2 regions of the Gordonia malaquae genome follow, and region 1 is predicted to be linked to the other one. Evidence: predicted binding sites of a transcription regulator. Region 1 holds the regulator's gene; the other holds the start of a gene.
What was found. The regulator LexA, encoded in region 1, represses DNA repair genes until DNA is damaged. The targets are predictions, from matches to a motif close to CGAACANNTGTTCG.
Positions count from the first base shown of each region.

Region 1 (15,295 bases):
GACGACAGTCGCGTGCAGACGCTCGCAGGCCAGCAGGTGACGCGGTACCCGACCCTCGTCGTGGTCCCCGGCCGGGGCGTTCGGGTCACCACCGTCCCGAGCCCGGTGGCGCGCGACGCCGGGATCACAGCAGGCGTGCGTGAACTGCTGACACTGGCCATCGCTCCGCCGAGCCGGAAACTCGCTTCGTCGTTGCCGCCCGCACGCAGGCTTGCGCTCAGTCAGAGCCCCTACCGGGACGTCGACGCACTGCTCGCCGACTGCACGCGTCGAGCCGTCACCGACGTCCTCGCACGCGAGAACACACTCGGCGACCTCCGTGGCCCCTCCGACTTCGCGGCCGTGTCTGAGCGGATCACACCGACCGTGCGCTCACTGGCGCCCGAGTACTTCGACCTCGCGGTCGCGGCGCTCGCCGAATACTCCGAACTCAGGCGCACCATCGATTCGCGCACGGGTTCGCTCGCCGCCGACGACGTCGCCGATCAGGCGGCCAATCTTGTGTTCGACGGCTTCGTCGCCGTCACTCCTGGCGCGGCGCTGCGGTCGCTGCCGCGCTACCTGACGGCTGCGCGACTCCGCCTGGAATCGCTCCCGGGGTCGGCAGCCCGCGACAACCAGGGCATGCTGGTCGTCGACCGGGTGATCGCGGCATGGAATCAGCGGCTGGCGCAGGTCCCGGAGGCTCGACAGGACGCGTTGAACGATCTGGTCCAGTGGCAGTTGGAGGAACTCCGGGTGAGCCTGTTCGCACAGCAGTTGGGGACTGCGGGCCCAATATCTGAGAAGCGAGTGCTCAAGGCGATCGCTCAGTTCTGAGGAGTCAAACGCGCTCGCGGAGCTCGTTGATCTCCTTCTGGAAGTCGTCCGCCGATTCGAACGACTTGTAGACGGAGGCGAACCGCAGGTAGGCGACCTCGTCGAGGTCGCGGAGCGGACGCAGGATCGCCAGTCCGACCTCATTGCTCGGTATCTCGGCCGAGCCGAGACCACGTACGGTGTCTTCCACCTGCGAGGCGAGCTTGGCGAGCGCGTCTTCGTCGACGCTGCGGCCTTGACACGCCCGACGGACGCCCTTCATGACCTTCTCGCGGCTGAACGGTTCGGTGACCCCGTTGCGCTTCACGACGGACAGCACCGCTGCCTCCACCGTGCTGAAGCGTCGACCACACTCTGCGCATGATCGACGGCGGCGGATCGCCAGGCCGTCATCGGCAACTCGGGAGTCCACCACTCGTGTGTCGTCGTTCTTGCAGAACGGGCAGCGCATCCCCCGATGATAACGTCCAGCTCGAGGCGGTCAGTACGCGGGAGCAACCAGGGACTGACTCACCCGCAGACCCGACGTGTCCAGACCGTTCATCGCACGCAACTGAGCAACCACCCCCGCCGCGGGCAGATCAGGTGCGATCCGGTGAGCGACGTCCGTCAGCGACTCTCCGGACCGGACATGGACCACCTGGGTGGCCGCCGGAACGTCGGGCGTCGCCGCATCCTGGTACGACCCTCCGATGATCGCGAGGATCCACACCACGCCGGCCAGCACCGCACCGAGAAGCAGCGAGCCGACGACTCGACGACGACGGAACACGGCCTCGGTGTTCGAACGGTTCGTCGCCGGCGAGGCCACGGTCGATCGGGACGCCCGACTGGGCCGGAGGACCGCCCGATCGCGGGCCTCCCACTGCGCCTGCGGCTCATGCTTGAGCGAGTCGACGCCTGCCGATCGTCGTCGTCCTCGCCCTGTCGGGCGGCACACATCGCCGTCCACGCGCGGACTCGAATGATCGACGCGCCGCGTGTCGACGACCGGAATATCGCAGGTCATAGCGGAGATGCGCGCACGCTCGGGTGAGCGGTCCGCGCGAGCGGCGGGGCGGGTGATCAGTGCTTGACTCATCGGAGCCTCCTGTTCGATCAACTGTTCGAAGAACCTTTGTTCGATAGTTAACACCATGGGTCCGACAAAGTCAGCAACACGTCGAACAATTGTTTGAAATCTGTGATCCAGTCGACTAACGTCGAGGTCAGTTCACATGCGATGTTCGAATGGAAAGGACCGACGATGGCGGACAATCCCGATCCCCTGCTCTCGACCTCCACCCTGGAGGCGTCGCTGACTCAGCGTCAGCGTGAAGTGCTCGAGGTGATCCGGAAGTCGGTCCGGGAGCGCGGCTACCCGCCGAGCATCCGCGAGATCGGCGAAGCCGTCGGCCTCACGTCGACATCGTCGGTGGCGCATCAACTCCGGACACTCGAGCGCCGCGGTCTCCTCAAGCGCGATCCGCATCGTCCGCGCGCGGTGAACGTCCGAGACGACAATCGCACGCCTCCCGCCGACGACTCGTCGGAGTCGCTGCCGACGCCGACCTTCGTGCCGGTGCTCGGCCGCATCGCCGCCGGCGGCCCGATTCTCGCCGAACAGGCTGTCGAAGAAGTGTTCCCGATGCCCAAGGAACTTGTCGGCGACGGCTCGCTGTTCATGCTTCGCGTGGTCGGCGAGTCGATGATCGACGCCGCCATCTGCGACGGCGACTGGGTGGTCGTCCGTCAGCAGAACGTCGCCGAGAACGGCGACATCGTCGCGGCGATGATCGACGGCGAGGCCACGGTGAAGACGTTCAAGCGTAAGGACGGCCACGTGTGGCTGCTCCCCCACAACGAGCATTTCGAGCCGATCCCCGGCGACGACGCCGCGATTCTCGGCAAGGTCGTCACGGTGATGCGTCGTATCTGACGCATCACCGCTGGTGGTCGGCGCCGGTCCTCAGGCGCCGACCACGGCACGCGCGGCATCGCGCGCGCCGGATGCGCTGGTCGCCGCGAGCGCTGCGGTCGCGGCGTCACGGCACTGCTGCAACGTCACGCCGCCGAGCTTGAGTCCCACCGCGGGCGACGCCGCCGGGGCGGACGACAACGATCGCACGCCGAGCCCGACGAGTACGCAGGCCAGCAGGGGATCAGCCGCAGCCTCGCCGCAGACGCCGACCGACTTGGAGTGCTTCTCTCCTGCCCGTCCGATCATCTCGATGAGTGCGAGAACAGCGGGCTGCCATGGATCGGTGAGCGACGCGAGTTCAGGCGACATGCGGTCGGCGGCCATCGTGTATTGCGTCAGATCATTCGTCCCGACCGACACGAAATCGACTTCGGCAAGGATCTTGTCGGCAAGTATCGCCGCCGACGGCACCTCGATCATGACGCCGGGAACCATGCCCCGACCACGCACCTGACCGGCGAACTCGCGAGCCTCGTCGACCGTCGCGATCATCGGCGCCATCACCCACGGAACCGCCCCGGCCCCTTTCGCCGCGGCGGCGAGTGCATCGAGTTGCCCGTTGCGGATCTCCGGGTACGTCGCGACTATCCGGTTCCCACGCACACCCATCGCCGGATTCGGCTCGTCGGTGTTCGCGACGAACTTCAGCGGCTTGTCCGAGCCCGCGTCAAGGGTTCGGATCACCACCTTCTGACCGTCGAATGCATCGATGACCTCGCGGTACAGCGCCGTCTGCTCCTCGAGCGTCGGTTCGGTCGCACGGTCGAGGAATGCGAGCTCGGTCCGAAACAGGCCGACACCCTGCACGGGCGCGTCTGCCGCGGCCCGCGCCGACACGCCGTCGGCCACGTTCGCGAGAATGAGGACCGGCTCTCCGTCGGCCGTTGCACCGGGACCCCGCCACGCGGCGATTTTCTCCGCCGTGTCGCGCGCCGCGACGATCGCGGCCGAGATCAAGTCCTCATCAGGGTCGATACCGATGGTTCCGGTGCCGCCGTCGACGTAACCGTGCGCGCCGGTCGGGATGTCGTCGAGGTCGGCCGCGGCGACGATGCACGGGATGCCCAGTTGGCGGGCGATGATCGCCGTGTGACTGCTCGGTCCGCCGAGCCGCATCGCCAATCCGACAACCAACGCCGGATCGAGTCCGGCGGTGTCCGCCGGCGCCAGATCGTCGGCGCACAGGATTGACGGCACCTCGGGCGTCGGGATCCCCGGCTCCGGAAGGCCCAGGAGTTCGGCGATCACCCGGTCGCGGACATCGCGCAGGTCGGTCACTCGCTCCGCCATCAGGCCACCGAGTTTGGTGAACATCTCGACGAACTGTTCAGTGGCCGCGGCGGCGGCGGCCGGCGCCGGGCTGCCCGCGGCGATGAGCTTGGACGCCGCGCCGATCCACCCGCGATCGCGAGCGAGACCCGCTGTGGCAGTGAGGACTTCAGCGGAGACGCCGGTGCTGTGCGATGCCCGTTCGGAGAGGCGTGCGGCCACCACTGTCGCGGCATCGACAAAACGTGCGGCCTCGGACTCGCGCTCGGTGTCGGCCACGGGCGCGGCCGATGCGTCGTACGTCGGCCGCTCACCGATGCGGATGATCGGGCCGTATGCGAGCCCGCCGACCACCGGAGTCCCGGTCACGACGGAACTGGCGGCGAACGGGTTGTCGGCGGATTGCACGGGCGCGGCATCGATCTGGCTCATGTGAGAGAGATTACAAGAAGTCCTTGACGCACCCGACGGTACGGGAGTAAACAAAGATGTAATCCAAGCAAACGAAGATGAATCAACACACAAGTGCTCAGCTGACCAGGAGTCGTCACATGTACGCCGAAGAACGCCAACAGGCGATCGCGAACGAAGTCCGCCAACGCGGCCGCGTGTCCGTCGCCGAGCTGGCTGAACGATTCGCAGTCACCGGCGAGACCGTCCGGCGCGACCTCGCGGTCCTGCAGCGTTCCGGCAGCCTGATGCGTGTTCACGGCGGAGCAGTGCGACTCGACGTCGCCGCCGTCGTCGACGAACCGGACCTCCCGTCGAGGGAGGCCGCGCGTCAGTCCGAGAAGGCCGCGATAGGCGTCGCGGCGCAGCGCTTCCTGCCCGCCACCGGTGGTTCGGTCCTCTTCGACGCCGGGAGCACCACATACCAGGCCGCGACTGCGGTGAGTGGTGACGCACGCCTGCAATTGGTCACCAACAGCGTGCCGATCGCGTCGTCGCTCACCGGATTGTCACGGTCTACGGTGCTGCTGATCGGAGGCAGACTCCGACCGAAGACGCAGGCTGCGGTCGGCGCCGATGCCGTCGAGGCATTCGCGCGACTTCATGTGAGCGTCGGGTTCATCGGCACAAACGGGCTCACCGCCGATCACGGCCTGTCCACTCCAGACTCCGACGAAGCCGCGACCAAACGGGCGATGATCGCCTGCTGCGACCGCGTGGTGGTGCTGGCCGACTCGTCGAAGATGAACCGCCAGGAACTCGTCGGCTTCTCCGGCCTGGAGGACGTCGACGTCCTCGTCACCGACGCCGGCATCGACCCGGCTCTCGTCACCGCACTGACCGAACACGACATCGAGGTGGTCGTCGCATGATTCTGACAGTCACAGCCAATCCGAGCATCGACCGGACGGTTCAACTGGACGGGCCGTTGATACCCGGCGGCGTCCACCGACCGGTCGGTGTTGTCGACCAGCCGGGCGGGAAGGGCGTGAACGTGGCCCGAGTCGTCGATGCCGCAGGGCTTCCGACGATGGCTGTGGCGCCTGCGCACGCGGGCGACTCGTTCGTCCATCACCTCGAACGAGCAGGCCTGCCGCACAGCGCGATCGACGTGGCCGGAGACGTCCGGGTGAACCTGACGATCGCCGACCCCGATGGCGTCACCACCAAGATCAATGCACCCGGCGCGAAGCTCGACGCCGCCGAGGCGCAGTCCCTGGTGACGGCCATCGTCGAGCATGCAGCCCACGCGGACTGGTTGGCGCTCTGCGGCTCACTCCCGCCCGGTCTGCCCGCAACCTGGTACGCCGACGTCATCGGCGCGCTTCGCGGCGTCGGCGTGCACATCGCGGTCGACACCTCAGGCGCTCCTCTGCGTCACGTGGCGGCTGCGGGCCCGGATCTGATGAAGCCGAACTCTGAGGAACTTGCGGAATTGACCGGCGCGGATCCCGTCGCACTCGAGTCCGCCGCGGCCGACGGCGATCCTTCGGAGGCGGCGCGCGCATCCATCGCACTCGCCGAATCCACCCGTGGAGCGGTGCTCACCACTCTCGGCGGCGCGGGCGCCGTGCTTGCGGTCGGAGGCGAAGCCTGGTTCGCCTCGGCGCCCGAGGTGCGGGTCCGGAGCACCGTCGGGGCAGGCGACGCCTCCCTCGCCGGCTATCTGATCGCCGACCACGCCGGCGCCGACCCGGCCGATCGCCTCGCGCGGGCTGTCGCATACGGCTCCGCCGCCGCGTCACTGCCCGGCACCACCCCACCGACCCCAGACCTGCTCGACCACGCACGCATCACCGTCACCCGCCTGTAGACCCCCTCCCCGCCCCACAGCAAGGTAGAAGACAATGTCCGATCCCATCATCGCTCCATCGCTGGTGCTGCTCGACGCCGACGCGGGCGCCGACACCGAGGCTGTAGTCCGCACCCTCGCGGCGCTCGTCGGTGACGCCGGCCGCTCCGCAGACCCGTCCGATCTCATCGCTGGTGCGCTCGCCCGCGAGGCGAGCTCCCCGACCGGATTGCCGGGCGGCATCGCGATCCCCCACGCTCGCGCGGAATCGGTCACCTCCGCGACTCTCGCGATGGCCCGACTGTCCCGCCCCGTCGACTTCGGAGCGAAGGACGGACCGGCGGACATCGTCTTCTTGATCGCTGCGCCCGCCGGCGCGGGCAGCGAGCACATGAAGGTGCTCAGCGCCCTCGCACGCGCTCTGGTCCGCCCGGAGTTCGTCCAGAGCCTGCGCGACGCACCCGACGACACCACGATCGTAGAGCTCGTCACCGACGCCGTCACTCCGAAACCGGCCGCTCCGGCTCCTGCTCCAGAACCCGCTTCCGAGCCGACGGGCAAGACGTCGATTCTCGCGATCACAGCCTGCCCCACCGGCATCGCCCACACCTACATGGCCGCGGACGCCCTCAAACTCGCCGCCGAACGGGCCGACGTCGATTTCGCCGTCGAGACGCAGGGATCCAGCGGGACCACACCGTTCACCGCGGCCCAACTGTCCGCTGCAGACGCGGTGATCTTCGCGACCGACGTCGGTGTGAAGGGCCGCGAGCGGTTCGCCGGCAAACCGGTGATCGAGTCCGGCGTCAAGCGCGCGATCAACGAACCCGACACCATGATCGGCGAAGCGGTGGCAGCGTCCACCGACCCGCACGCACGTCGCGTCGCGGCCGGTGACGGCGCCGACGCCACGAGTGAGACGAACGACGGCGGCATCGGCGTCGGCGGACGCCTGAAGCAGGCGCTGCTGACCGGCGTCAGCTACATGATCCCCTTCGTCGCGGCAGGCGGTCTGCTCATCGCTCTCGGATTCCTGATCGCCGGATACGAGATCGGAAACTCACACGGCGACTCGGGCCTGTCGAACGGCGCGTACGTCGCGCTCAACAACACCCTCTGGGACCTGCCTTCGGGAGGGCTCGCCGAGTACATCGGCGGCGTCAGCTTCGCGGTGGGCGGTGCCGCGATGGGCCTGATGGTCGCCGTCCTCGCCGGCTACATCTCGTACGCGATCGCCGATCGGCCAGGCCTGGCGCCGGGTTTCACCGCCGGTGTCATCGCCGTCACGGTCGGCTCCGGATTCATCGGCGGCGTCGTCGGAGGTCTGATCGCGGGTGTCGTCGCGCTGTGGCTCTCGAAGCTTCCGCTCCCGCAGTGGGCTCGTGGACTGCAGCCGGTGGTGATCATTCCGCTGCTCGGCACGCTGATCACCGGCGCGATCATGTACATGCTGCTCGCCGGTCCCCTGTCGTGGGTGAACACTTCGCTCGAGGACGCTCTCAACTCGATGTCGGGCAGTTCCAAGGTGATCCTCGGCATCGTCATCGGCCTGATGATGTGCTTCGACCTCGGTGGCCCGGTGAACAAGGCCGCATACGCGGTGGGCGTGGCCGGTCTCGCCGCCGCCGACGCCGGCGCAGGCCAGTGGCAGTTCATGGCGGCAGTGATGGCCGCGGGCATGGTCCCGCCGCTGGCTCTGGCGCTCGCGACCACGCTCCGACCGAGTCTGTTCACCGAACCCGAGCGAGAGAACGGCAAAGCGGCGTGGCTGCTCGGCGCGTCATTCATCTCCGAAGGCGCCATCCCGTTCGCGGCGGCAGACCCGTTGCGCGTGATCCCGTCGATGATGCTCGGCGGCGCCGTCACCGGCGGCCTGTCGATGGCGCTCGGCGCCGAACTGCGTGCGCCGCACGGCGGCGTCTTCGTGCTCTTCGCGATGAACGGAACGTGGTGGAAGTTCCTGATCGCTATCCTCGTTGGCATGGTTGTCTCCGCGTTCGCGGTGATCGCCGCCAAGCAGATCAAGCCACGCGCCACCGACGACGCAGCGGACACCGCTCCCGCCGCCGCCACCGCCTGACTCCGACTCCGCTTGACCCTGAAGTAAAAACAATCCGAAAGGCGCACCACATGCCCAGCACCACCGTGACCGTCGGCTCCGCAGTCGGTCTCCACGCTCGCCCGGCGACTCTGATCGCAGAAGCCGCGGCCGCCCTCGGCTCGTCGGTCACCCTCGCCGCAGACGGCGGTGACCCGGTCGACGCTGGCAGTGCGCTGATGATCATGACGCTCGGCGCCGAGAAGGGCGCGACGATCACCGTCGAGAGCGACGACCAGGCCGCCGTGGACACCATCGCGGCTCTGGTCGCGAAGGACCTCGACGCCGAATAGAGCTTCTCTTTCGACACGAACACCGAAGGCGCCCGCATCCGTGCGGGCGCCTTCGGTGTTCCTAAACGATGAGGTCCTCGAGTTCTCCCGCCAGCGCGGACGGCATGCGCACGTGCAGACGAGTGCCGTCGGCGTTGTGCTCGGTCGACAGCACATGCGCGTACTGGTGGAGCCGCGAGATCACCTCGCCCCGGGCGAACGGGACCTGGAGGTCTGCTTCGACGTCGTCACGCTGGACGAACGCGGTGATGCGGTCGAACAGGCCGGGCAGCCCTTCGCCCGTGCGCGCCGACACGAAGACCGCGTCGGGGAACTCCGCACGCAGGGTGGTCATGCGCACATCGTCGATCGCGTCGATCTTGTTGATCACCAACATCTCCGGCGGCGGCGGAAGCTTCTCCTCCTCGAGCACTTCGCGGAGCACCTGACGGACCGTGGAGATCTGCAGATCCGGGAAGGGGTCGGCGCCGTCGACGACGTGGATCAGCAGATCCGCGTCGACCGCCTCTTCGAGCGTCGACCGGAACGCTTCGACGAGCTGAGTCGGCAGGTGTCGGACGAAACCGACGGTGTCGGTGAAGACCACTTCGTGGCCGTCGGCGAGTTCCGCGCGGCGGGTCGTCGGGTCGAGAGTGGCGAACAGCGCGTCCTGCACCAGCACGCCGGCCCCGGTCATGGCGTTGACCAGGCTCGACTTGCCCGCATTCGTGTAGCCGACCACGGTGAGCGCGGGAACGGTGCCCCGGCGGCGGGCCGCTCGTTTCACGGTGCGCGCGGTCTTCATGCCGCGGATCTCCTTGCGGAGCTTGGCCATTCGTTCACGAATCCGGCGGCGGTCGGTCTCGATCTTGGTCTCACCGGGCCCGCGGAGGCCGACGCCTCCGTTGCTGCCGGCACGACCGCCGGCCTGGCGGGACATCGACTCGCCCCAGCCGCGCAGACGCGGGAGCATGTACTCCATCTGGGCGAGGGACACCTGTGCCTTGCCCTCGCGCGACGTGGCGTGCTGGGCGAAGATGTCGAGGATCAGGGCCGTGCGGTCGATCACCTTGACCTTGACGACCTTTTCGAGCGCGGTCAGCTGAGCGGGAGTCAGCTCGCCGTCGCAGACGACGGTGTCGGCGCCGGTGGCGAGGACGACCTCGCGGACCTCCTGTGCCTTGCCGGACCCGAGGTACGTCGCCGGGTCGGGTTTGGACCGCCGTTGGAACAGGGCTTCGAGAACCTCGGAGCCCGCGGTCTCGGCAAGTGCAGCGAGTTCGGCGAGGCTGGCTTCGGCCTGCGCGAGTGTGCCGGACGTCCAGACGCCGACGAGCACGACGCGCTCGAGTCGGAGCTGGCGGTACTCGACCTCGGTGACGTCGTCGAGTTCGGTGGACAGTCCGACGACACGTTGCAGTGACGCGCGATCGTCGAGCGCGAGTTCACCGGTGGTGGGATGTTCGGGGGTGTCGATGTGAGTTTCAGTCATTCTGTGCACCATTGTGCCCGGTGAGGCAGGGACGATGCACGTGAGTTTCCCGGCCGGGCCGTCTAGAGGACCGCCCAGCCGGGATTGAGCTCGCCGCGGGCCACAAGCCGGGACGGTCCACGGAGGACGGCAGCGCCGTCGGCGACGGTCACCACGACGTCACCGCCGGGAATCGTGATGCCAACGACTCCGGCGTCGCGCCCGATCCCGTGGAGCGCGGCGCTCGCCGCCGCGACGAGGCCGGTGCCGCACGATCGTGTCTCCCCCACGCCCCGCTCGAACACCCGCATGTGCGCGGTGAAGTCGACGTCGGATTCTGATGGTGCGAGCGGCGTCAGGATCTCCACATTGGCGCCGTTCGGAAACACGTCGGCATCGAGCTGCGCTCCGGTCGTCAAATCCAACGCAGCGAGTGAGTCGACGGTGAGGCCCTCGACGACACACGCCAGGTGCGGATTGCCGACGTCGACTCGCTCACCGATGTAACGGCCTCCGGCGATCCCGACCGCGCTCGGTCCGTCGAGTCGCACATGGCCCATCGCGACACTCACATCGGCGTCGACAGCGTCGAAGCGGTGGACCACCACCGGCCGAGACCCGGCCCGCGAACCGACGGGGAACGTGTCCGAGTCGACGAGCCCGGCCGCCCGACAGTAATGGGCGAACACGCGGACCCCGTTGCCGCACATCTCGGCGATCGATCCGTCGGCGTTGCGGTAGTCCATGAACCAGTCGTCGGCAGCGACACCGTCCGGCAGTGCGTCGATCACGCCTGCACCGACGAGTGCACCGGCGGTGGCCACGCGCAGCACTCCGTCGGCGCCGATGCCTCGCTGCCGGTCGCACAGTGCGCTCACCAGCTCGGTCGTCAGATCGACGGAGACCGTCGGGTCCGGGATCACCACGAAGTCGTTCTGGGTTCCATGGCCTTTGACGAACGAGAGTGCGGGCGCGGCAGTCATGCAGGCGATTTTACCTGTCGAGCGCCCGGAGGGCTTCGGCGAACAGTGTCGGCGACGCCGCATCAAGCCAGATCGCGCGGTGATCGCGCCGGAACCAGGACCGCTGTCTGCGGACGTAGCGGCGAGTGCCGATGAACGTCAGCTCCTGTGCCGTGTCCAGATCGTACTCGCCGTCGAGGTGAGCGAGCATCTGTGCGTACCCGATCGCCTGCGATGCGGTCTTCCCGTCGCGCAGGCCCCGCTCACACAGTGCGACGACCTCGTCGCGGAAGCCCGACGCGAACATCTGGGCCGTCCGCTCCTCGATCCGCGCGTCGAGCACGTCCCGCTCGCGGTCGATCGCCAGGATTCTTGTGCCCCAACGCGGTTCCCCGATGGTCGGCGCGGAGGCCGCGAACGGCCGGCCGGTGATCTCGACGACTTCGAGCGCCCGCACGATCCGTCTGCCGTCCGTGTCGAGGATCGTCGACGCCGCGGCGGGGTCGACCTCGCCGAGGCGCGCGTGCAGCGCGAGTGACCCGATGCGGTCGAGCTCCGCCTCGTATCGAGCTCTCACCTGCGCATCGGTGGCGGGAAACTCCCAGTCGTCGAGCAGTCCCTGCACGTACATCATCGATCCGCCGACGATGACCGGCGTGACGTCGTCCGCCAACAGCCGCTCGATCACCACGGTCGCCGCAACCTTGTACCCCGCGACCGTCGCCGTCTCGGTGACGTCGAGTACGTCGAACAGGTGATGAGGTATGCCGCGACGCTCGTCGACCGGCGGCTTCGCGGTCCCGATGTCCATCCCACGGTATTGAGCCATCGCGTCGACGTTGACGATCTGCCCGCCGAACCGCTCGGCGAGGTCGAGGGCCAGTGCCGACTTCCCGCTGGCCGTCGGCCCGACGATCGCGATCGGGGCAATCACCGGGGAGTCCATGTGGCGACCGTGTACCCGACACCGAGCGGCGCATCCGCGTACCGGAGCTCTGACGTCATCTCGTGGCCTCGCGCCAACGCCGCGAGGACCTGCAGAGCGACTCGCCCACCCACGCCGTCGGCCTCGCACGCCGCGGGATCAAGAGCGGCCAACGCCTCCAGATCGACCGAAGCGATCGCGTCGTCGACGGTTCGCTGCAGCGCGTGCGCAGATGGGCGGTCGCCACCGCCCGGTGCCGACGGCGTCAACGCGGTGGCGCCGTCGGCGACGACCAACACGCCGACCGGGATCGGGTAGTCGCCGATGCTCTTGGCGAGGTCGAACCCGGCCGACGCAGCCTCCTGCGGCGTCCACAATGGATCCACCACAAGCGGCCGGATGGACGCTGCCGGCGACGTCTCACCGCGCAGCCATGCGGCGATCAGTATCGACAGCGGAGACCGCTCGTCGTCGCCTCCGGCCCGGAGCGTCACCGGAACGTCGACGCCGTAGGACGAGAAACGCCTGTTCGGACCGTCGGCGCCGATCGCCACCCACCTCTCCGCCGCGGTGCCGAGACTCTCCGCGGCCGCCAGTGCAGCTGCGCGGACGTCGATCACCTCGGGCGCATCCGGACCGGACAATTCGGGGAGCAGAACCGGAGCACTCGGGACGATCGCAACCTGGGCAAGCATGGGACCGACCGTACCGGCATCGCCGCAGCTTTACCCAAATCTGCGGTGGGCGGCCCCGCGCCTGGATCTGACCTGCTTGAATGAAGTCCGTAGTGATCGGCAGCCGTGACGCGCGGCGATAGCAGTAGGGACACCCGAGATGACCAACCCGACCCCAGCCCCCAAGCCAGGTCCGTCGACGTCCGGGCCGAAGCCCGGCCCTCGTCCGCACGGTGCCCCGACCCCCGCGGTCCCGGTGCACCACGTAGCCGTCGGCGATCCGTCCAAGCACGGCCGCATCGACGCGGACGGAACCGTGTGGCTGATCACCTCGTCGGGCGAACGCAGTATCGGGTCGTGGCAGGCGGGAACCGTCGACGAGGGGCTGGCCCACTTCGCGCGCAAGTTCGCCGACCTCGCGACCGAGGTCGAGATCCTGGAGGAACGTCTTGCGGCGCGGTCCGGTGATCCCCGCAAGACACAGACCGCCGCGGCCCACCTCCTTGAAGAGCTGCCGAACGCTCAGGTCATCGGCGACGTCGACGAACTCGCCGCACGCCTGGGCGGCATCGTCGCGAGTGCCGACGGCGTCGCCGAGGAGGTGAAGGCCGAACGCGGTGAACAGCGCGCGGCGGCGATCGCCCGCAAGGAGGAACTCGCCTCGGAGGCCGAGCAGATCGGTTCCGAGGGCACGTCGTGGAAGACCGGCGGCGACCGTCTACGCGCCATCCTCGACGAGTGGAAGACGATCAAGGGCGTCGACCGCAAGACGGACGACGCGCTGTGGAAGCGGTTCTCCAAGGCGCGCGACGCGTTCAATCGTCGGCGCGGCGCGTACTTCGCCGACCTCGATCGGGAACGTGCGGGCGCCAAGTCGCGCAAGGAGGAACTGATCGCTCAGGCTGAGGCCCTCTCGTCATCCACCGACTGGGGGCCCACCGCGGGCCGCTTCCGCGATCTCCTGCAGGAGTGGAAGGCCGCAGGGCGAGCGCCCCGCGACGCCGACGAAGCCCTGTGGGTGCGCTTCAAGGCAGCACAGGACGTCTTCTTCGCGGCGCGGAACGCCGTCAACTCCGAACGCGACGCCGAGTTCGCTGAGAACGCGAAGGTCAAGCTCGAACTCCTCACCGAGGCCGAGGCGTCCATCGATCCGGAGAAGGACCTCGAAGCGGCACGTACTCAGTTCCGCGCGTTCCGCGACAAGTGGGAGGAGATCGGCAAGGTCCCCCGCGAGCAGATGCACGCTCTCGAAGGTCGCGTCCGCGCTCTCGAGAAGGCGCTGCGCGACGCGGAGGACGCCGACTGGAGCCGCACCGATCCCGAAGCGCAGGCACGTGCCGCGCAGTTCACCGAGCGCGCCGAGAAGCTCGAAGAGCAGGCGGCGAAGGCAGCCGAGGCAGGCAAGGACCGGGACGCCGCGAAGTTCCGCGAGCAGGCAGCGCAGTGGCGCGACTGGGCGGGCACCGCTCAGTCCGCACTCTCCGACCGGTAGCCGGTCGAAGTCGGGCGCCGGGCGTCAGTTGCCTCCGGTGCCCGACTTCCGCTGGAGAGCCAGACCCGCTGCTTCCTGCTCCGCCGCCTTCTCGCGGCGCTCTGCCTCCAATGCGAGGTGGTAGTTGCTGCGGGCCCACACTGTGCGCGACCAGTGGAACGTCAGCACGATCACGGCGAACCAGCCGAGGAGCAGTCCGATCCCCGCACCCGACGGCACTGTCCAGTCGGCGACGCCGACCGTGTTCCGCGTCCAGATCGCAAGCATGCCGGCAACGGATGCCACGGCGGAGCCGCACAGCGCGAGCCAGGCCAGCACCCACCGGCGGGTCAGCAGTGCGACGATCGAGAAGCCGATCCCGAAGATCACCAGCAGGTAGACGAACACGCGCGACGGAAGCGCGATCGCTTCGGCGTGCGCGGTGTCCGACATCGTCATCACGTCGAGCCCGTTGGCCGCGCCCGCATGCGGCAGAATCACCGACAGCAGTGCGACCAGCACGCAGACGGCCACGACCACGGCACGCGCGCCGGGATCGATCTCGCCCGCGACCTTCTGCTCGGCCTTCTTCAGGTCGTCTTCGTATTCGCCGAACGTCGACGTCTCGTCCGCACTCATGCGCATCCTCCAGTTCCGCAGGCCGAAGCCGTTTCGATGATCGGCGACGCGCCGACCATCGGCATGCCGAGTCCCACGCCGACCGGCGCCGTCGTGGGTGTGGTTCCCGCCTGATGGGCGTCGCCCGCCCGAGTCCGCCGGACCGAGGCGACGCCGGCGTCGGCGATCAAGTGGTGTGGTGCGGCCTCGGTGATCGTGCTCGTCACGATGTCGCCCGGCCGGACAGCGGTGCGGTCGTCGACGGCGAAGTGCACCAAGCGACCATCTCGTGCGCGGCCCGTCATCCGGCCCGTCGCCGAACTCTTGCGGCCCTCGTCCGCGACGACGAGCAACTCCACGTCAGTGCCGACGAGTTCTTCGTTCGCTTCCAGGCAGATCCGTTCCTGCAGCTTGATGAGACGCTGATACCGCTCGGTCACCACCTCCTGCGGAACCTGATCGGCCATGGTCGCAGCGGGCGTGCCGGGACGCGCCGAATACTGGAACGTGAACG
Region 1 is NZ_JBBCUB010000002.1:621,891-637,185, forward strand. It holds gene hrpA (ATP-dependent RNA helicase HrpA) at 1-819, shown strand, start outside; gene nrdR (transcriptional regulator NrdR) at 824-1,270, opposite strand; gene WFK36_RS09975 (LysM peptidoglycan-binding domain-containing protein) at 1,301-1,900, opposite strand; gene lexA (transcriptional repressor LexA) at 2,066-2,737, shown strand; gene WFK36_RS09985 (phosphoenolpyruvate--protein phosphotransferase) at 2,768-4,480, opposite strand; gene WFK36_RS09990 (DeoR/GlpR family DNA-binding transcription regulator) at 4,600-5,370, shown strand; gene WFK36_RS09995 (1-phosphofructokinase family hexose kinase) at 5,367-6,311, shown strand; gene WFK36_RS10000 (PTS fructose transporter subunit IIABC) at 6,346-8,370, shown strand; gene WFK36_RS10005 (HPr family phosphocarrier protein) at 8,421-8,681, shown strand; gene hflX (GTPase HflX) at 8,743-10,152, opposite strand; gene dapF (diaminopimelate epimerase) at 10,215-11,114, opposite strand; gene miaA (tRNA (adenosine(37)-N6)-dimethylallyltransferase MiaA) at 11,125-12,039, opposite strand; gene WFK36_RS10025 (class III extradiol ring-cleavage dioxygenase family protein) at 12,024-12,713, opposite strand; gene WFK36_RS10030 (DUF349 domain-containing protein) at 12,853-14,184, shown strand; gene WFK36_RS10035 (Rv2732c family membrane protein) at 14,209-14,802, opposite strand; gene miaB (tRNA (N6-isopentenyl adenosine(37)-C2)-methylthiotransferase MiaB) at 14,799-15,295, opposite strand, start outside.

Region 2 (15,295 bases), 620 kb from region 1:
GTTCCGGCGGGTCCGTCGATGGCCACGACCGACATCACAGGCCCACCGCCTTGTACAGCGCGCCGATCTCCTTGCTGTCGAGCGCACGGAGACTGCCCGGCCGCTGCGTGCCAAGATTCACTGCGCCGATGTCGGTGCGGACCAGGCGGATCACCGGGTGGCCGACGGCGTCCATCATGCGTCGGACGACGTGCTTGCGGCCTTCGTGCAACGTGAGGCGGATCAGGGACTCACCCTGGTAGAGCTCCATCTGCGTGTAGGAGTCGACCTTGACCGGGCCGTCCTCGAGGTCAACGCCCTCCCGCAGGCGGCGACCGAGACCACGGCCCACCTCTCCGCGTACTGTCGCCATGTACGTCTTGGGAACCTCGAACGACGGGTGCATGAGTCGGTGTGCGAGCTCACCGTCGTTGGTCAGGAGGATGAGACCTTCGGTCTCGGCGTCAAGGCGCCCGACGTGGAACAGCCGCTGCCCGGACATGACGCGTTCAGCGACGAGGTCGCCGATGCACGGCCGCCCCTGATCGTCGCTCATCGTCGACTGCCAGCCCTTGGGCTTGTTGAGTGCGAGATACTGCTTCGTCTCGTCGATGACCACACGCGCGCCGTCGACCTTGATGATCGCCGTGTTCGGATCGATGCGGAGGCCCTGCTCAAGCACGATCTCGCCGTCGACCTCGACTCGACCTGCAGCGATCATCTCCTCCGCGCCGCGCCGCGATGCGACGCCTGCTGCGGCGAGGACCTTCTGGAGGCGCATGCCGTCGGCGATGTACGTGGCGCCGTCACCGTCGACGACGGGCTTCTGCGTACGAGCCGGGCGTGAATTGTTGAACCGGATCTTGCCGATCTCGGCGTTCGGGCGTGAGCCCTTGCGGTGCTGCTTGCGGGTGCCCTGACCGCCTCGGCCCTGGGCCGCTGCGCCGCCCTTGCCCTGGCCTGACGCGGACTTGCCGCCGGTCTTCTTACCCGTCGGCTTCTGGCCGCGAGAGTCGCCGGCGCGGGAACGTCCCGCACCTTCTCCTCGTCCCGGTCTGCCGTCTCGGCTAGCGGATGCCATGAGTGAATCCTTCGATTGCTGGTGTGCAGTTGTGTATGACGCGAACGCGGCGCGAGTTATTCCTCGTCGGCCTGTCGGAGTGCTTCCTTCGACGCGTCAACCTCTGATTCTGACGGACGAGCGCTGAGTTTGGCGAATCGCGGGTCGTCGAGGAGTTCGTCGCCGAGGTCGTCGATGACGTCGACGTCCGGCAGCAGCGGAGCGAGGTCGGGCAATTCACTGAGCGATGCGAGACCGAGTCGCTCGAGGAACATCTCACTCGTCGCGTACAGGGTTCCGGTGGTCTGGGGATCGTTCCCCACCTCGTTGACCAGGCCCCGGGCGACGAGTGTCCGCATCACGCCGTCCACGTTGACGCCGCGGATCGCGCTGACTCGCGCGCGCGTGACGGGCTGGCGGTAGGCCACCACAGCGAGCGTCTCGAGTGCTGCGCGAGTGAGCTTGCTGCGCGTCCCGTCGAGAAGGAGACGTTCGACATAGGGCGCGTACTCGGACCGTGTGTAGAAGCGCCAACCGTCGCCCGCGTATCGCAGATCGATCCCGCTTCCTGCGTCGGTGAGGTCGCGGCTCATCCGGGTGAGCATGTCGCGAACACGTTTGACCTCATCCTCGACCGCGTTCGCGAGTTCCTCGGTTGTGACGGGCGTGTCGACCACCAGGAGGACTGCTTCGAGCGCCGACCTGAGCTCGTCGTCGTCGAGCCTGTCGAGATCGTCGACGCCGACGTCCGCAGAGTCCTCAGTCATCGCTAGCCCCTCACCCATAGTCTTCCGTGGTGTCGATGTCGATCTCGTCGGTGTCGCGGTCGCTGGTCCAGACCACTTTGAGTTCGCCGAGCGCCTCCGGCTGGGAGAACAGCACGGCTCGTTCGCGATACAACTCGAGCAGACCGAGGAATCGTGCGACCACTTCGAGTCCGCTCGTGCATTCCGCGACGAGCTGGGAGAAGCTGAGCCACTCCCCCTTGGCGTCTGCCAGGAGCTCCGACAGTCGCTTGGCCTGTTCCGGCACGGACACCGGCGACCCGTGGAGATGGTCGAGACCGACGGTCGGAATCGGTTTCGGCGCGATCGCCGCCGCGGCGATCTGCGCGAACTGTGCGGCGTCGACGCCGATCTTCACCTCGGGCAGCAGGTCCACGTAGCGGTCCTCAAGTGATACCGCGCGCGGATACCGTTGCAGTGCAGCGGCTTCCAGTTCGGCGAACAGTACAGCGACCTGCTTGAAGGCTCGGTACTGCAGCAGTCGCGCGAACAGCAGATCGCGGGCTTCGAGCAGCGCGAGGTCTTCGGGGTCGTCCACTTCGCCGGAGGGCAGCAATCGTGCGGCCTTCAGGTCCAGCAGGGTCGCGGCGATCACCAGGAACTCGGTGGTCTGCTCGAGGTCGGAGTCTGGACCGAGTGCCTTGGTGTAGGCGATGAAATCGTCGGTGACCACATGCAGAGCGACTTCGGTCACGTCGAGCCGGTGCTGGCTGATCAGGTTCAACAACAGGTCGAACGGCCCGGTGAAATTGGTCAGCTTGACCGTGAACTTCCCGTCATCCGCCGGGTCGGCCCCAGCAGCATCCTCAACGGCACCGCCCTGGGCCGCCTCGTCGATGACGGGGGTCTGCGTCACGTGCGCGTTTCGTTGTGGGCGATCACCTCTCGCGCAAGGCTCCGGTACGCGGCTGCGCCCGACGACTTGGGCGCCCACGACGTGATCGGCTCACCGGCGACCGACGTCTCGGGGAACCGGACGGTCCGGTTGATGACCGTGTCGAACACCGCGTCGCCGAACACTTCGACCACACGCTGCATCACGTCTCGCGAGTGAAGCGTGCGCTGGTCGTACATCGTGACCACGATCCCGCCGAGTTCCAGCCGCGGGTTGAGGCGGTCGTGCACCTTGTCGATGGTGTCGGTGAGCAAGGCGAGCCCGCGGAGACTGAAGTACTCGCACTCCATCGGGATCAACACGTTGTCGGCGCACGCCAGCGCGTTGACAGTCAGCAGCCCCAGAGAGGGCTGGCAGTCGATGAGGATGTAGTCGTACCGATCGGCCACGGGGTGCAGTGCACGGGCCAGCGCCTGCTCACGACCGACCTCGGTCACGAGCTGGATCTCGGCTGCCGAGAGGTCGATGTTCGACGGGAGCAGGTCGAGCCCGTCGACTCGAGTACGCATCAACACGTCGTCGGTCGCCGCGTACGGCGGCACGAGGAGATTGTGGACGGTCTGCTCGAGTTCGTGGTGCGGCACTCCGAGTCCGGCGGACAGCGCGCCCTGTGGATCCAGGTCGACGAGCAGCACGCGTCGTCCGGCTTCGGCCAGCGAAGCTCCCAGGTTGATGGTCGACGTCGTCTTGCCGACGCCGCCCTTCTGGTTGCACATCGCGATGATGACTGCCGGGCCGTGCTTGTCCAGCGGTGCCGGATCCGGGATGTCGCGGTAGGGACGGCCGGTCGGTCCGAGCTTGTCAGCGGGGACGTCGAGCTCGCCCTGCGTCGCCTTGGCACCGGCTTTGTAGTCCACCTGTCCGATGCTCCTTCTCAGTCTCCGACGGTCCACTGGCAATCCTAGAGGGTCGCCGCCCGAAGGGGTGCGACGCCGTCGGCGAGCCGCGCATCCTTCATGGCGACCGGCCGCAAGAACCCCGGCTCAGCTCCCCTCGATCTAGTCGAGAACACTTCCCTCACATCCCTTCAATTGCCTATTGCGGACATTCGGAATGGGCGCTACGATTAGAACATCAGTTCGAATAGCTTCCACCTCAGCTACAGGTCGAAAGGAGTCCCACCATGGCCAGCACCATCACCGGTTCGCTCGGTGTGGACACCTCAGGCAACGACTTCGACGATCTCGGTGCGGTCCGAACCCTCATCGCCGATGAGGCGCACCTGGCGTGGCGTCGCCTGCGGATGATCGGTGAGATCGCCGCTCGACGCGAGGCCGCGGCGGCCGACGGCGACGACATGCTGCTGTTGAATGGCACCACCGTGCTCGGCGCCGAGGTCGCCGCTGCCATGTCGGTCGGCAAGAGCACCGGGTCGGCCCTGGTCGAGTTGGCACTCGACGCCCGTGACCGCCTCCCGCGCGTCGCAGGCCTGCTGCGCGACGGTCTGATCTCCTTCGCCACCTTCCGAACGATCGTCATGCAGTGCACGGCAGTCGAGGACGCCGAGAGCATCGCGGCCATCGACGCAGACCTCGCGCAGGAACTGCGCGACAGCGGGGCCGTCTCGTGGAGCACCGGCAAAGACACGGCCCGGCGGATCGTCACCGAACACGACCCCGACGCCGTCCGCGACAGCCGCACCGCCCGAGGGAAGGGCGTCACCGTCGCCCACGACGGCGACGAGTCGGTCTTGACCGTCGCCGCCGACGCCGAGCAGGTCCTGCTCGCCAAGAAGGCCATCGACGCCGACGCTGCCGCCCTGACCTGCGCCGACGACCCGAGGTCGGTCGGCGCACGCCGCTCAGATCTGGCGATCGCCCGGCTGACCGGCACCACGTTCGGCTGCACCTGCGGCAACCCCGACTGCCCTGCGGCGGCAACGGCCGCCGAGATCGGCGAACGGTTCGCCACGGTGATCGTCCACGTCATCGCCGATGCGACGACCCTCAACGGAGAGTCGACCAAGGCGGGCTGGATGGACGGATACGGCGTCATCGACTCTCACCACGCACGCGAGATCGCCGCCAGGCCCGGCACTGTCATTCGGCCGCTCGATCTCACCGCCACCACAGCCCGGCCGGCCGACTACCGGCCCGGTGCGGCCGCGGACACCGCCTCCCGCGCGGTGCACGGACGATGCACCGTGCCCGGCTGCAACCGGACAGCGTGGGACTGCGACCTCGACCACGTCACCGAGTTCAACCACGACCGCCCCGCAGCGGGCGGCCCGACATGCCCGTGCAACCTCGGCCCGAAGTGCCGGTTCCATCACCTGGTGAAGACCCATGTCGACGGCTGGCTCGACGACCAGATCACCGACGCCAACGGCGTCATCTGGACCGAGACGACCACCCCGTCCGGCCATACGATCCGGGCACGAGCCCGTAACTATTGGCACCTACCGGGTCTGGGTCTTCTGCCGTGCCGTCACGGCTCCCCGACTGACCCCAGGCATCGACACCAGTGAGGCCCCGACGCGCAGCAAGACTCGCACCCAGGCCAAACACGCCTACCGCATGCAACTGCGGTCACGCCGCCGGTTCGCCCGCGCCTGCGCGGAAGCGGAACGCCAGGTGGAGTACGACTCCGCCGGACCACCACCGTTCTGAGTAGCGTTTCCGTACAGTCGGCCATATGCGTCATTGTCGCCCGGCCGCGTTGTTGATCGCTCTGATCGTGTTTGCACTCGGTGTCGTGTCGATGATCGGGGCGGGTCCGGCGTCGGCAGACTGTGTAGGCTACAAGGACGATCAAGCTCGGATCGCCTCGGCTCTCCGCGACTACGCCGTGGTCGCCAAAGTCCAGGTTATCGATCAGAAGACGATCGACGGTGCTGTCACCGGTTCCATGCCTCTGACCATGGTCGACGTCGAGGTGAAAGAGGCCTACCACGGAACCCGTGTCGGTGAGATCCTGAGCATTGCAACCAGTCCATCGATGGCAGAGCGCCGAACGTTCACTACTGGACCCGAGTACTTCCTTGCCGCGTCGAATGCTCAGGGCGGCAAGTACCTGGACACAGACATTTCGCGATGGGCGCGCCTATACGACCACGGATGCAGCCCGACTGCCGCTGCCGATGAGGTCGGACCGGAGTTCTTCGCAGAACTCCGCGCGAAGACCGGAGTCACCGCGGCGCCGAGCTCTGAGACCTCCGCGGCCGACCCCGGTCGATCATCCGACGCCACAGTCGTGTGGCTCGGCGCGGCAGGCGGCGCAGCACTGGTCATTGTCACGGCAGCGCTTGTGTGGAGAGCGCGTCGCGCCGAAGAACAGTAGACGTCAGCGTGCTCGAGGATGGGCCGTGGCGTACACCTCGCGCATCGTGGTGACGGTGACGAGCGTGTAGACCTGCGTGGTCGTGACTGAAGAGTGCCCAAGAAGCTCTTGGACCACGCGGACGTCGGCCCCACCGTCAAGAAGATGGGTCGCAAAACTGTGTCGCAGAGTGTGCGGCGAGACGTCCTTCGTGATGCCCGCCCGGTCGGCGGCGTCAACGAGGACCTGCCAGGCGCTCTGCCTCGACAGTCGTCCACCCCGAATGTTGAGGAAGAGCGCGGGTGTCCCCTTCTTGACCAGGGCAGGTCGGCCACGCACGAGATACGCATCCACCGCGGCGAGCGCCGGGCGGCCGACCGGAACGATCCGTTCTTTGCCCCCCTTGCCCCGCAGGACCACGGCGCGATGCTCCACATCGATGTCGTCGACGTCGAGCGACGTGACTTCGGAGATACGGGCGCCACAGCTGTACAGCAGTTCGAGCAATGCCCGATCACGGAGGGCACGAGGGCCGTCCGACGTTCCCGCGGCATCGAGGATCGCGAGGACGTCGTCCACCGGCAACGACTTCGGGAGTCGCCGAGGAGCCTTCGGCGGCCGGACGGCATGGGCCACGTCATCGGACACGAGGCCCTCCGCCGCCGCGAACTTGTGAAAGCCTCTGGCTGCGATCAGCGTTCGCGCCACCGAACTGTCCGCAAGCGGGGCCACCTCAGCTGCCGGGTCGCCGCGTCGGAGCGCAACGAGGAACTCGCGGACCGTGTCCTCACGGACATCGGCGAGGTCGGTCAGTCCCTGGCCCTCCAAGAACTCCTGGTAGCGGCGCAGATCACGACGGTACGACGCGATGGTGTTGGCCGCCGCGCCTCGCTCTACCGTGAGGTGATCGAGATAGGCCGCCACCACGTCGTCGACGCCGGACCGGCCCGCCATCAGGAGCTCCGACGCGTCTCGAACGCAGTCGGTCTGTCACGCCACACTTCGTCGACGCCTCTGAGGTCGGCACCCGTGGCGTCGGCGGCAGCCAACGCGAGGATCCCCGCGACCGCGGTCGCGTTGACGATCTCTCCGGACAGAGCCAGCCCGACCGCCTCCGACAGCGGATACCACTCCAGAGCCAGGTCTGCTTCTTCGTGCTCGCGCTCCGCCTCGGGAAGCGCCGTCAGATCCTCGGCGAGATAGACGCGCAACGCCTCGTCCGTGAAGCCCGGCGACACGTCGAGGTCGACAAGCACGCGCCACTGCGCCGCAGCAAGATCCGCTTCTTCGGCGAGTTCCCGTTTCGCAGCGTCAAGCGGACCTTCAGACGGGCCGCCGTCGAGGAGTCCGGCGGGGATCTCCAACAGTCGACGACCGACGGGGTGCCGATACTGGCGGATCAGAGCAACCCGCCCCTGCTCGTCACGTGCGACGACGGCCACCGCACCGTGGTGTTCCACCACTTCGCGGCGTGCCGTCCGGCCGCCCGGCATCTCGACGTCGTCGAGGCGCAGCGACAGGATCGCACCCGAATAGACGGTCTCCGAACCCACGGTCCGGAAGTCGTGCGATCCGGGCCCGCTCACTCTGCGGCCTGGACCTGATCGTCCTCACGGTCCGGCGCGTCGTATCCGTCGAGCTCAACCGGAAGCCGGGTCGCCTGCTTGTAGCGCAGCGCCGCGTCGATCAGGGACTTGAACAGCGGATGCGGACGGGTCGGACGGCTCTTGAGCTCCGGGTGCGCCTGCGTGGCGACGAGGAACGGGTGCACGTCCTTCGGGTACTCGACGAACTCGACGAGGCGACCGTCGGGTGAGGTTCCGGAGAACACGAGGCCCGCTTCGGCGATCTTGTCGCGGTAGTCGTTGTTGACCTCGAACCGGTGACGGTGACGCTCGCTGACATCGGTGGAACCGTACGACTTCGCGACCTGTGAACCCGGGATCAGAGTGGCCGGGTATGCACCGAGACGCATGGTGCCGCCCAGGTCGGCGTCGCCTGCGACGGCTGCCTCCTGATCGGCCATGGTCGCGATCACGGGCGACGGGGTCTCCGGATCGAACTCGGTCGAGCTCGCGTCCGACAGTCCAGCCGAGCGCGCGGCCTCGATGACCACACACTGCAGTCCGAGGCACAGGCCGAGAAGCGGGATCTTGTTCTCGCGGGCGTAACTGATGGCGCCGAGCTTGCCTTCGATTCCGCGGATGCCGAAGCCGCCGGGAACCAGAATCGCGTCCACGTCTCGAAGCGCGGTGTTGGCGCCTTCGGGCGTCTCGCAGTCGTCCGAAGGCACCCACTTGATCTCAGTGCGCGCACGATGGGCGAAACCGCCTGCACGGATGGCCTCGGTCACCGACAGGTAGGCGTCGGGCAAGTCGATGTACTTGCCGACCAGTGCCACCGTGACGGTCTCACGCGGATTGTGGACCCGCTCGAGAAGATCGCCCCACACGGTCCAATCGACGTCGCGGAACGGCAGCCCGAGCTGGCGGACGACGTATGCATCCAACTGCTCGGAGTGCAGCACCTTGGGGATGTCGTAGATAGACGGAGCGTCGGGCGTCGAGATGCAGCCATCGACGTCCACGTCGCACATCAACGCGATCTTCTTCTTCAAGCCGTCCGGAACAGGCCGATCGCAGCGCAGGATCAGGGCGTCCGGCTGAATGCCGATGCTGCGGAGAGCGGCGACCGAGTGCTGCGTCGGCTTGGTCTTCAGTTCACCTGACGGCGCGAGGTACGGAACCAGCGAGACGTGGAGGAAGAAGACGTTGTTGCGACCGAGGTCGTGGCGGATCTGGCGGGCCGCTTCGATGAACGGCAGCGACTCGATGTCGCCGACGGTGCCGCCGATCTCTGTGATCACCACGTCGGGGGCCTCTCCCGACGAATCCGGCTCGTGCATGGCGAGCATCCGCGCCTTGAGTTCGTCGGTGATGTGCGGGATCACCTGCACGGTGTCGCCGAGGTACTCGCCGCGTCGTTCCTTCGCGATGACCGTCGAGTACACCTGACCTGTCGTCACGTTGGCGGTACCCGACAGGTTCCGGTCGAGGAAGCGCTCGTAGTGACCGATGTCGAGGTCCGTCTCGCCGCCGTCCTCGGTGACGAACACCTCACCGTGCTGGAACGGATTCATCGTTCCCGGATCGACATTGAGGTACGGATCGACCTTCTGCATCGTGACACGCATGCCGCGTGCGGTGAGGAGCTGACCCAGGCTCGAAGCGGTGAGACCCTTGCCGAGCGAGGATGCGACACCGCCCGTCACGAAGATGTGCTTGGGACTGACACGCTCGGAACGCAGTGATCGCAAATGATTCTCCCGTCGGGGTGTATCAGGATTGCCGAATACCTGATGACCTACGGGACTTCAGCCTAACAGGGTTTCGCGCGGGTGTGCGCGACACGCCGCCGTCATCGTGCAGGTTCGGCTCCGACCGTGATGGCCGTCGCACCGGGGCCGGTGCCGAAGGCGTCCGAACGGCCCGCGAGCTCTTCGCCGAGCACCAGGATCGTCGTCAGACGCCCGGTCTCGCGGTCGACGTTGTCGACAGTCGAGACAGCGTTGCGGAGCGCCGGATCGGACCGCACGACGCCGATCGGCGAACCGCCTTCGGCTGAGCCTGTGCGCCCGACCAGTGCGCCGCCTTGTCCTCGCATCGCCATCGTGGCTGCGAGCCTGCCGACGAGTTGTCCCTGCGCGCCGGAGTTCTCGCCCATCTCTCCACCTGCAACCACCAGAACGAGGTCGGCGGGCTTCACAGTTCCGTCGGCGAACTCGATGAACTCGCCCCCGCGCAGGGTGTCGAGCACCGTTCGCCGATCGGCGTCCGATGCCGCACGCTGCCCACTCCGATGCAGTAGCGTGACGCCGAGCAAGTCGCCGGTTCGTGATCCGGAGTCCGTGAACTCGACGCGCAGCTGGGCGCCGGTCGGAATGGACTGGTCGATGACAGTCCGCAGTTTGGATGCGTTCTCGTCACGGATGAACGAGGTGGTGAGCCCGATCTGGCCAGCAAACGTCGCTCCCGCGTCGTTGAGCAGTTCCTTGAGCGCCGTCACATCCGCATCAGCAGCGTCAGGCGCCGTGACCACGAGCACCGACTTGCCTTTCAGCACGTCCTTGGTGAGCCGGCCGCCTATCGCGGATGTGAAGCTGTCAGCGGAGTTGACCTGAGCCGACAGGTCGTCTCGCTCGTCCTGCAGGGAACTGATCTTGTCGCGATCGGTGCCGGTGAGCGCGTTGACACGGTCACCGATGAAGCCCGACCCCAGGAAGAGTCCCAACGCAAGCGCGAGAAATACCGCGATCAACGAGATCGCGTGTTGACGCATAGTGATCATTTGGTGTTCCACACAGCTTTCATTTGGTGTTCCACACCCCGGAGACCCACTCGACGAACACATTCCAGCGGTCGACGATCCAGCCGGTCATGTCACTGCCGCCCTGCGTGATGATGACAGTCGCGATGAGCGCGATGAGCGCCGCCAACATCAGCATGGCGATGGCGGTTCCACTCACCCGACTGCGGTAGAGAGTCGAGACCGCTTTCGCGTCGACGAGCTTGGGGCCCACCTTCAGGCGGGTCAGGAACGTCGACGGGATCTGATCGCGCAGTTCACGATCGAAGAAGTCGTTGAGTGAACCGCCGAGGCCGGCTGTCACGATGAGGTCCGCGCCGTGGAAGTCGGCGAGGAGCAGCGCAAGATCTGCGGCGGAGCCGGCAGCGGGGAACGTCGTCGCCCCGACCCCGAGGTCTTGAATGCGTTCGAGCCCCGGAGCGTGACCGTCCGGGTCGGCGGGCAGGACGAGTTCCGCACCCGACTTGAGAGTGTCGGTGTCGATCTCGTCGGGGTCGCCGACGACAATCGCAGGACGGTATCCGGCCTTCATCAGGGTGTCGGCGCCCGCACCGACACCGATCATGATCGGCTGATACTCCTTGATGAACGGCTTGAGCGCCTTCAGGTCCGCGCCGCGACCCACACCTTCGGCGACGACGACCACGTGGCGGCCTTCAAGTTTGCAGTGCACATCCGGGATGCCCACCCCGTCGATGAGCAGCGGCGACTCGCTGCGGATGAACTCGATGGTATTGCCCGAGAACGCTTCGAGGTGGTCGACGAGCCCGGTCTTCGCGTCGAGCATTCGATCGGCGACGATGCGCTCGTCGAGTTCCTCACCCCGCGCCACGACACGATCGCCGACGTACAGGCGCGCATCGTGCACGCGAACCTTCTGTCCGTCCTTGATTCGCGAGAAGATCTCGCCGCCGACATTGTCGAGCAGGACGATGCCCGACGCCGCGAGCACCTCCGGACCGAGGTTCGGATAGCGACCTGTGATCGACTCGCTGACGTTCACAACGGCCGCGACCTTCGCTTCGATCAGCGCGTCGGCGGTCACTCGGTCGAGATCGACCTCGTCGAGGACGGCGATCTCGTCCTCGCCGATCCTCTGCAGGAGTCGTTTGGTGTTCTTGTCGATCCGCGCAATGCCGATCAGACCGGGAAGTACTTCGGTGTTCCGCGATAGCAGGGCAGGCATCCTCATGACTGCCATAGTGGGCCGGTCCGCCGACGATGACCAGGAGGCGCGCCGTAACTCAGGAAACTTTAATCACATCAGTCACATGCGTCTCGGCCTGTCGAGTGCGGTTCCGGCACCTCACTGTTCTGCGCGGGCGGCCTCCGCCGTCTGGAGAAGCTCCTCGGCGTGAGCCCGGCCCGTGTCCGAATCACCAAGTCCAGCAAGCATTCTCGCTAGTTCAGAGACTCGGGCGCCCCGGTCGAGCGCGGTCAGGGTCGATCGCTGTCGACCCGCGGACCCGCCACCTTCCTTTCCGATCAGCAGGTGATTGTCGGCAAAAGCGGCCACCTGCGGCAAGTGAGTCACCACGATCACCTGATGCCGACGGGCGAGACGTGCAAGACGTGCACCGATCTGGACGGCAGCACCGCCGCCCACTCCAGCGTCGACTTCGTCGAATACCATGACCGATCCCGAATCGGGTTCGGCCAGCACCACTTCCAGCGCAAGCATCACGCGGGACAGTTCACCGCCTGACGCGGATTTCGCAATCGGGAGCGGTGCGGCGCCCTTATGCGCGACAAGGCCGAACTCGACGACGTCGGCGCCGTGTCCCCCGGCGTGCGCCTGCGTCCCGTTGATCTCGACCGCCAGCCGGGGATCGTCCGCGGGGCGCAACGAGACGACGACAGCGAGCTCGCTGCCACCCATCGCCAGCCCTGCCAACTCGACGGACACCTTGGCCGCCAACGACTTCGCCGCCTTCGACCGTTGCGCGTGGAGCTTGGTCGCCAACGCTGCGACCTCATCGCGGATGCTGCGCGACGACGCCTCCAACTCGTCGATCCGCGACTGCGGATCATCGATCTCGGTGAGGCGGCGTTGCGCCTGCTCCTGCCACTCGAGCACACCGTCGACGTCGGCCGCGTACTTGCGCGTGAGAGATTTGAGTTCGGCCTGCCGGGTCAAGAGCGAGTCGAGGTCCGCGGCGTCGTCCGGCAGTCCAGCGAGGAAGCCGGTCAGCTCGTCGCCGATGTCGCCGACCACGGCCAGCGCCTCTTCGATCCGAGGGCGCAAGTCGCGCAATGCCTGATCGGCGGCCGACTCCAGAAGCGAGCGGACGGTGCCGAGCGCGTCGACCACCGAGCCGGTGTCACCCGCCACGATGTCCTGCGCCTGCGATGCGGCACTGCGGATGTCCTCCAGATCGGTCAGCCGTCGAACGATCTCGACGAGTTCCGCGTCCTCACCCGGAACGGGCTTCACGGCGTCGATCTCCTCGAGTCCGAACCGCAGACGGTCCGCCTCCTGCGCCATCTCCCGTGAGTCGGCTCGCAGTCGATCGAGTTCGTCGAGAACTCGTACCCACTTGTCGCGGGCCTGCCGGTACTTCGCCAACGTCTTCGCTGCAGCGTCGCCCGCGTACCGGTCGAGCGCGGCCCGCTGTTGGTCACCGCGGATCAGCCGGAGTTGATCGTTCTGACCGTGAATCGCCAGGAGTTCTCCGGTCAGCGCACCGAGGGTGCCTACCGGAACGCTGCGACCGCCCAGTCGTGCGCGTGACCGGCCGTCGGCGTTCACCGTGCGGGACGCGATGACAGTGTTGTCGTCGTCGACGTCGGCCCCGGTCTCGTCGAGGAGTTCGGCGATCGTCGTGCCGTGCTCGGCGGGCAGCCGGAAACGTCCTTCGACGACGGCGCGGTCGTCGCCGGTTCGCACGCGGCCGGCGTCGGCGCGTCCGCCGGAAAGCAGCCGCAGACTGGTCACGATCATCGTCTTGCCCGCACCGGTCTCACCGGTGAGAGCGGTGAATCCGGGATGGAACTCGGCAGACGCCGACTCCACGACGCCGAGGCTTGTGATCGACAGTTCTTCGAGCACCGCGGCTCAGCTCCTCCCCCGCCAACCCGTGACAGGCAGCGAGAACTTCGTGACGAGTCGGTCGGCGAACGGCTCGGAATCGATCCGCACCCAGCGCAGCGAACGCGGAGCGCGCACCACCTCGATGCGCGAACCCGCGGGCACATCGATGACACGCCGACCGTCGCAGAGCGCAACGCCGTCGCGGCCGCCACGGTGGATCTCCACCGCCACGCGCGAGCGCGGTGAGGTGACCATCGGGCGGGCGAACAGGGCATGTGCGTTGCTGGGCACCACGAGGATCGCCTCCAGGTCCGGCCACATCACGGGGCCGCCTGCCGAGAACGCGTACGCGGTGGATCCGGTCGGCGTCGCGACGAGAAGGCCGTCGGCGCCGAACGCCGAGACGGGTCGGCCGTCGACTTCGGTGACGAGCTCGAGGACTCCACTCTTCGCTTTGTTCTGGATCACCACTTCGTTCAGCGCCCAGGTACGGCTACGTGGCGCCGGTGCTCCGGGGTCGCTGACCGTCACGTCGAGGACCATTCGGTCCTCCACGCGGTACCTGCCGGAGATCAGCATGTCGAGCACCTCGTCGACGCGGTGCGACTCGGCCTCGGCGAGGAAACCGATATGACCGAGGTTGATGCCCATCAGCGGCACGGACGACGGATAGGCGAGTTCTGCGGCGCGCAGGAACGTGCCGTCGCCGCCGAGGACGATGACGATCTCACAGCCCGCCGCGGACGCCGACACGGGATCGGTCACGTCGATGTCGGCCCCGGTGCGGCGCAGGATCTCGGGGTCGATGGGATCGGCTGCCGCGGTCTGGTCCGGGTGACCGGAGTCGTGCAGGTCGTGGTCGACCAGGCGAACCGCGACCCCGGCGTCGGCACATCGTTTCGCGATCGTGGTCAGGGTGGTCGTGACCGCGTCTCGACCCGAGTGCGCGACCACCATGAAGGTGCGGTCTGACATGCTGGCCCCGCCTTCGGAGTTCATTCGGGACCGTCGGCGACGGCCTGGAGGATCATCTGCCACACGTCGTCGTCGACCGGCGGCACCTCAACGGTATCCGCAGGCCCGGACGACGTACTCCCCGTGTCCGTCTTCCGCAGCCACAGGAAGTACTCGACGTTGCCCGACGGTCCCGGCAGCGGACTCGCGACAACACCGAGGGTCGTGAGTCCGAGCGTCCGTGCCGTCCGAGCGACGTCCGCGACCACTTCTGCGCGTAGCGCCGGGTCTCGGACGACTCCGCCAGATCCGACGCGGTCCTTGCCGACCTCGAACTGAGGCTTCACCATCGGAAGCGCATCACCGCCGACGGCGAGACACGCCGCGAGCGCGGGCAGCACGAGGCGTAGCGAGATGAACGAGAGGTCGCCGACGATGAGGTCGACCTCTCCTCCGATCGAGTCGGCCGTGATTGTTCGGACGTTGGTGCGATCGTGGACGTGGACGCGGTCGTCAGTCTGCAGCTTCCACACCAACTGGCCGTAGCCGACGTCGACGGCTTCGACCTCTCGGGCTCCTCGACGCAGGAGCACATCGGTGAAGCCGCCGGTGGACGCGCCCGCGTCCAGGCAGCGCTTTCCGTCGACGGAGACTCCTCGAGGTTCGAACGCCTCGAGGGCGCCGAGCAGCTTGTGAGCTCCTCGAGACGCCCAGTCATCGGTGTCCGGCTCGGTGACCAGCACCGGAGTGTCTCGTGCGACGTTGGTCGCGGCCTTCGAGGCCACGGTTCCGTTGACTTTCACTTTGCCTGCGTCGATCAGCTCACGGGCCTGCTCACGCGAACGGGCGAGACCCCGGCGGACCAGCTCGGCGTCGAGGCGTGCACGAGCCGCCATCAGCGTGCGTCCTCGAGAGCCGCCGACAGTGCGTCGTGTGCCTGAGTGAGCAGTTGAGCCTGCCGAGACACT
Region 2 is NZ_JBBCUB010000002.1:2,155-17,449, reverse strand. It holds gene cmk ((d)CMP kinase) at 1-35, opposite strand, end outside; gene WFK36_RS07185 (pseudouridine synthase) at 35-1,060, opposite strand; gene scpB (SMC-Scp complex subunit ScpB) at 1,117-1,824, opposite strand; gene WFK36_RS07175 (segregation and condensation protein A) at 1,817-2,680, opposite strand; gene WFK36_RS07170 (ParA family protein) at 2,677-3,576, opposite strand; gene WFK36_RS07165 (HNH endonuclease signature motif containing protein) at 3,843-5,186, shown strand; gene WFK36_RS07160 (hypothetical protein) at 5,354-5,998, shown strand; gene xerD (site-specific tyrosine recombinase XerD) at 6,002-6,931, opposite strand; gene WFK36_RS07150 (NUDIX hydrolase) at 6,931-7,563, opposite strand; gene WFK36_RS07145 (CTP synthase) at 7,560-9,293, opposite strand; gene WFK36_RS07140 (copper transporter) at 9,395-10,324, opposite strand; gene steA (putative cytokinetic ring protein SteA) at 10,344-11,528, opposite strand; gene recN (DNA repair protein RecN) at 11,649-13,391, opposite strand; gene WFK36_RS07125 (NAD kinase) at 13,398-14,348, opposite strand; gene WFK36_RS07120 (TlyA family RNA methyltransferase) at 14,369-15,223, opposite strand; gene WFK36_RS07115 (hypothetical protein) at 15,223-15,295, opposite strand, start outside.
Region 2: a site for LexA is predicted at 3,788-3,801, ahead of WFK36_RS07165 (HNH endonuclease signature motif containing protein). Genes of this name have one in related genera too.